DNA from 2 places in the Paenibacillus sp. FSL M7-1414 genome. Region 2 is predicted to be linked to the other one. Evidence: predicted binding sites of a transcription regulator. Region 2 holds the regulator's gene; the other holds the start of a gene.

Region 1 (3,432 bases), 4.2 Mb from region 2:
TCCATAACGCATACAAGTCTCATATATGGTAGGGAACCGATGCTTGATCATCTCTGGCTGTTCATGTGTAATGTCCAAGTACACAAAGGTACTGTTGGTGGACTCCATCTCACTAACAATCGCTCGTGCCACGATATCTCGTGGGGCCAGTTCAAGCTGGGCATGATAACGATCCATGAAGCGCTCACCCTTCACATTGCGCAAATATGCTCCTTCGCCACGTACGGCTTCTGACACAAGGAAGCGCGGGGCCCCAGGGTAACATAGAGAGGTGGGGTGGAATTGGATAAATTCCATGTCACGAACAATAGCCCCAGCCCGATAAGCCATGGCTACACCATCGGCAGTAGCTACATCGGGATTCGTCGTGTATCGGTACAGTTGTCCTGCCCCACCAGAGCAAAGAACGGTTGCCTGTGCCTTCACGAACACTTGCGATCCGTCATCCTTCTGAACCAGAGCGCCAATGCATTCCCCTCGATTTCGATCCGTAATTAGGTCAACAACAAAATGCTCATCCCAAACTTCAATCCCGGGATGCTCATTCACTTCAACAGCAAGCGCACGTACAATCTCATATCCCGTTGCATCTCCGTTGGCATGCAAAATACGGCGGTGGCTATGCGCACCTTCCTGCGTCAACGCCAACTCGCCGTTCTCCAGATCAAATAAAGTACCCAAACGAATCAGTTCCTTCACTCCGTCCGGCCCCTCATTCACCAATACCTCTACCGCTTCGGAGCGGCATAAGCCCGCTCCTGCTACAAGTGTATCCTGCAAGTGGTAAGCAGGTGAATCATCCTCAGCAATAACCGCAGCGATGCCTCCCTGCGCATATCTGGTGTTACTTTCAAGTAATGACTTCTTCGTGATCATTAATACACGTTGTTGTCCACTTGCCTTAATGGCAGTAAACAAACCAGCAATCCCTGAGCCTATAACCAGTACATCCGTCTCTACCATGGGTAGCGCAGACAGATCAAAATCAACTAAATATTGCGGTATCATGTTATTCACCTGTCTTGGAGCAAGAGTAGCGCATCCTACTTTACCAACAACATGCGCTCTAGTGATTCTCTGGCTTTGTCGGCAACGGCCGGTGGCACGTAGATTTGCGGCTTCATCGTTTCCAGGCATTTCACCAGTTTCTTCAAGTTGTTCACCTTCATGTTGGGACATACGAGGAACTTGGTAGCAAAGTGGAACTGTTTATCCGGGCTATCCAGACGAAGCTGATATCCTGTACCATCTTCGGTACCTACGATAAATTCCTTCGCTGATGAATTTTTGCAATACTCCAGAATAGCTGTTGTACTACCTACAAAATCACCCATTTCTACAACCTCAGGGCGACACTCTGGATGGACAACAAACTCTGCATTTGGATGCTTGGCTCTCATCTCCACCACATCTTTGACTGTAAGCATATCGTGAGTGTTGCAGTAACCTTCCCAGATAATCATTTTCTTGTCTGTATGCTGCTGCACATAATGTCCCAGGTTTTTATCCGGTACCCAGATAATTTCGTCGGAATCCACCGATTGAATAACCCGGACTGCATTCGCTGATGTACAACAGATGTCAGTCTCTGCTTTGATCTCAGCCGAGGAATTGATATACGTAACCACCTTGGCATTAGGATGTTGTGCTTTCAATTTGCGTAGTCCATCCACATTCACCATATCTGCCATTGGGCAGCCCGCACGTTCGTCCGGGATAATAACTGTTTTATTTGGCGCCAGAATTTTAGCGCTTTCACCCATAAAATGAACACCACAGAAAACGATCACATCCGCATCTGTCTGTGCTGCCTTCTGGGCTAACAGAAACGAATCTCCACGGAAGTCTGCAACCTCCTGTACTTCGTCACGTTGATAATAATGGGCAAGAATAATGGCATTACGTTCCTTCTTCAACACCATAAGCCGCTCACGCAGCTCGCGGTTCATCTCAGCCTTGCGCTCTAAAGCCAGAGCTTCCACCTGTGATCCTCTCCTTTATCGGGACAGCGTCATGCGCTGTTTCGTGGGCTAACCTAAGTCGTTATCTTCGCTTGAGAAACGAATCACAAGCGGTTTAACAACTAATTTACACAACGTTCACGACTCTGTCAATAAATGAAAAAGGCCCGGGACAGCGCTGTAACCACCTGTTTGCTAACTGGTTCGCCATCTAACTCCCGTTTATCTTTATCTATCCTCTTTTAAAATAATGGATAAAAAAAGAGAGCCCCGAGGGCTCTCTTGATTTCACCTGCTATTATAGCCAGATGTATTGTGCATTAAGACGTTGGCTTCGTTCCGCCATCATCCGGGTTATTGTTATTACCCTTTTCCAGATTCGGAGCTTCGTTTGGAATATCTCCGGCTGGTGGCTCAGGCGTTTCATCTTTACCTTGAATACGAACACGCACATCACCGATGGTGTCGATGATTGGCTCTCCGCCTTCAGTTGGTGTGCCTTCACCATCATTGTCATTGTCTGCTTTTGGAGTCAAAGAACCTGTTTCGATCAATTGCTTGATCTGATCCATTTCCAAAGTCTCAACCTCAAGCAAAGTTTGAGCGATCAGGTGCATCTCTTTTGAATGTTTAACAAGCAAGTCCTTACACTTCTCATAACAGTCATTGATAAAGCGTTGCATTTCCTGATCAATCTCGTAAGCAATGGAATCTGAGTAATTCTGTTCATGACCGATATCCCGACCAAGGAATACCTGTCCTTGTGAACTTCCGAATTGCATAGGTCCCAATTTCTCACTCATACCGTATTCCATAACCATGCTGCGAACAATACCTGTCGCTTGCTGGAAGTCACTGTATGCACCAGTACCAATTTCTCCGATGAACAATTCTTCAGCTACACGACCTCCGAGAAGTCCGGTTACTTTATCCAGCAATTCTTGCTTGGTAACCAGCATACGGTCTTCTTTTGGCAACATGATTACATATCCACCCGCACGTCCGCGCGGAATAATGGTCACTTTATGTACCATATCAGCATGTTCGAGGAAGTATCCAACAATGGTATGACCTGCTTCGTGATAAGCAACGATTCGTTTCTCGCGATCACTGATGACACGGCTTTTCTTCTCCGTACCAACGATGACACGGTCAATCGCTTCGTCAACTTCCTTCATGGAAATATCTTTACGGTTACGACGCGCTGCAAGCAATGCCGCTTCGTTCAAGAGATTCTCCAAATCCGCACCAGAGAAACCTGTTGTACGCTTCGCGATAATATCCATCTTCACATCTTTGGTCAGTGGTTTATTACGGGAATGTACTTTCAGGACAGCTTCACGACCTCTTACATCAGGGCGGTCAACCGTAATTTGACGGTCAAAACGTCCTGGACGCAGCAAGGCAGGGTCCAAAATATCTGCACGGTTCGTTGCGGCTATGATGATAATACCTTCGTTAACTCCGAATC
Region 2 (3,432 bases):
TTGTTTTTGCCGATCAGGGTCCAGTAGATGTTGTCAGAGCCTTCTTTGTCTCCCCAGATGTACTTACGCAATTCATCATAGGATGTAATGCCCAGTTGCTCCTGTGCTGCTTGTATGGCGAGCGCTTCTTCCTTGCGTTGGTCCTGCGTGACATGAACGTAATAACGCTGAAGTCCAAACAGAATCAGAACCAGTGCAAGCAGCGAAATCCATATCCACTTCTTTTTTTTCTTCAAAAGCCGAACTTCCTTTCCCTATGATGCTGTCCTGCAATTAACGAGCAAGCAGACCATCAAATGCCAATTGAGACTCACGCAAAATGCGTTCTTCATCCAGCGTCAGACATTCGCCATGTTTCACTACTTGTTTTCCATCCACCCATACGTGTTCAACATCTTTGGCAGAAGCCGAGTAGATCGTATGTGAGATCAGGTCTGTATGTGGATAGAAATGTGCCTGTTCAATGTTAAGGGCGATAAAATCAGCCTTCATGCCAACCTGAAGTGCTCCGGTATTATTCAAGAAGATGGATTTGGCACCGTATGACGTTCCGAGTAATAACGCTTCGCCTGCTGGCACTGCCGTCGGGTCACCAGATACACCTTTGTGGATCAATGCAGCCAGTCTCATTTCCTCGAACATATCCAGGTTGTTGTTGCTTGCCGGTCCGTCTGTTCCGAGTGACACGGTAACTCCTGCTTTCAGCAACGCAGGTACCCGCGCAACACCGGAAGCGAGTTTCAGGTTACTTCCCGGGTTATGGGATACAGCCACATCATGACGGGCCAGAATCTCAATCTCTTCATCATTCAGATGCACCGCATGTGCAACCAGGGATGGACGAGAGAAAAAGCCCAGTTTCTCCAGATGTGCCACAGGACGCAGTCCATAATCAGCCACGTTCTGCTCGACTTCACGAAGCGTTTCCGACATATGTGTATGAAGGGGAAGGTTTAGGTCGTTCGCGACCTGCACAAGCTTCTCTATGTAGTCAGGAGGGCATGTATATGGTGCATGTGGCGAGATTACGGTTGTAATGCGACCATCTGCCTGTCCATTCCACTCACGCGCAAACGCAGCCGACTCCTCCAGCTTCCGCAATTGTTCTTCCTCCGAGCACAACCCGATTACACCACGTGCCAGTGCTGCTCTAACGCCGGATTGCTCCACAACTTTGGCAACTTGATCCATGTGATCGTACATGTCCAGGAAAGCTGTAGTTCCGCCTTTCAACATTTCAAGCACCGATAGCGAAGTTCCCCAATATACGTCTTCTGAAGTCATTTTCGCTTCCATCGGCCACATTTTTTCCTGCAACCATACTTGCAATGCAAGATCGTCTCCGTGCCCTCTGAGCAACGACATCGCTGCATGACCATGCGTATTGATCAGACCCGGCAGGAAGAACAGTCCTTTTCCATCCACTTTGGTACAATTTTTGTCTTCATCCGGCAATGTCTCACCAATATGCACAATCTTGTCATTCTCAACAACCATGTATCCGTGGACCACGTTCCATGTTGTGCCGCCTTCATTAACAGCAAATTTGCCATTGTGAATTACCCATCTATTTGTTGTCATCTTCCTCGTCGTCCTTTCCAGTATCCAAGTAATAGGCCAAACTAAGCAGATCTGTTGTAAAGTCAGCATGGTGAATGCGGATATGCGGCGGTGTTTTTAGAATGGTTGGTGCAAAATTAAGGATCGCTTCAATTCCTGATTCAATAAGCTGATCGGCTACATTTTGGGCTTCCGTATCCGGAACCGTGATAATTCCGATGCGAATGTTTTCCATTTTAACCGCTTCCGTCAATTCATCCATTGGTTTTACCGTCAAACTGTTGATTTGACTACCTATCTTCGGTCCATATGCATCAAATACAGCAACAATCTTCATGTTGTCTTTCAGATATGCGTTGTAGTTGGACAAGGCTTGACCGAGGTTACCCGCTCCTACCAGAGCTACATTAATTTGCTGATCGATTTTGAGAATGTGACGAATTTTCTCGATCAGATAGGATACATCATACCCGATCCCTTTACGACCAAAATCACCGAAGTAAGCCAGGTCTTTACGAATTTGGGCCGGATTCAGATCCAGCCTCTGTCCAAGCTCTTGAGAAGAAACAGTAGCCACCTCACGCTGATGCAACTCGTTCAAATAACGCAAGTATACAGGCAGACGTCGTACCACCGCTTCCGAAATTTTATCCGATTTCATTCTTGCTCCCCCTTACCAAGGCCACGATAAAATAATAGATGAAAAGATGAGCATTCTGTATAAAACTCAAAGATAAACGTGACATTTTATACAGAATGCTCCTTGTAATTTGGGTTATAAGTTCTTACGTGCAACTGCTTTAATCGGATACGGAAATATCTAATAAAGTTTAACGCCAAACGATAGTGTCATGCAATGATATAACGAACAAAACAACCATTATTTTTGTTCATTAGCAGGTTTTTCCAACCACTCGGTGATTCGTGGAACCATTTGCTCCGTGAGCATATGCTCCATTTTGGGACCAGGTAATGAATACAAAAAGAATTTACCATAATACGCTTCAATCACCCGTGTATCATAAACAATGACAATTCCTCTGTCCTTTGCTGTACGCACCAATCGGCCAAATCCCTGTTTGAAACGGATGACCGCTTGTGGCACGGACAGTTTCATGAACGGATTTTTCTTCTGTTCCTGAAGCAACTCACTCTTGGCTTCCACCAACGGATGATTCGGTGGCTGGAAAGGCAGTCGAACAATAGCGAGACAGGTTAGGGCCTCTCCCGGGATATCTACACCCTCCCAGAAGCTGCTTGTGCCCAGAAGTACCGTTGCTTTGGCATCTTGAAACCTGCGAGTCAATTTGGAACGACTTCCACTGTCAACGCCTTGCCCAAGCAACGAGATGTCGTTGCCAGACAGTGCCTCCTTCAGCGGATCATAGACCTGTCGCAGCATCTTGTATGAAGTAAACAGAACCATCATGCGTCCACGCGTAGCAATTGCCGTCTCTGCAAGTGATTGCACCAGCATATTAACAAAGTGCGCATCACCCACACTTCCCTTCACACTCGGGAAATCACGCGGAATCACCAGAAGTGCCTGATCGCGATAGTTGAAAGGTGATGGCAACATCGACGTTAACAGCCGATTGTTCTCGGCCGCTTCCTGCAAGCCAAGCTGTTCAATCATGAACTGGAATGACTTATCTACCGAAAGCGTAGCCGATGTAAGCACAACACTTTTCTTTTTATCAAAAAATAAATCCTTAAGTTGTGCACTCACATCTACAGGTACGGCATACAGCTGGAGAGATTTGCTGCGGAATTGGCCGCTGGCTTCCATCCAGTACACCGTTTTGGCATCATCCATACGCATGAAGAAACGTAGATTCTCCTTCAATGTGGTCAGATCTTTCAGCAGTCCTG

The links. The regulator Rex, encoded in region 2, represses fermentation and respiration genes when NADH is low (regulators of the CRP and FNR family bind a similar motif). The targets are predictions, from matches to a motif close to TTGTGAAATATTTCACAA.
Region 1: the regulator Rex is predicted to act here: its motif matches at 2,054-2,071, upstream of nadA (quinolinate synthase NadA).

Annotation. Positions count from the first base shown of each region.
Region 1 covers NZ_JBBOOS010000001.1:64,848-68,279, reverse strand. Annotated here, with positions in the region: gene nadB (L-aspartate oxidase) at 1-1,008, opposite strand, end outside; gene nadA (quinolinate synthase NadA) at 1,044-1,982, opposite strand; gene ftsH (ATP-dependent zinc metalloprotease FtsH) at 2,282-3,432, opposite strand, start outside.
Region 2 covers NZ_JBBOOS010000001.1:4,293,292-4,296,723, forward strand. Annotated here, with positions in the region: gene MHH92_RS18535 (DUF5590 domain-containing protein) at 1-236, opposite strand, end outside; gene MHH92_RS18540 (amidohydrolase) at 274-1,581, opposite strand; gene MHH92_RS18545 (redox-sensing transcriptional repressor Rex) at 1,568-2,221, opposite strand; gene dinG (ATP-dependent DNA helicase DinG) at 2,441-3,432, opposite strand, start outside.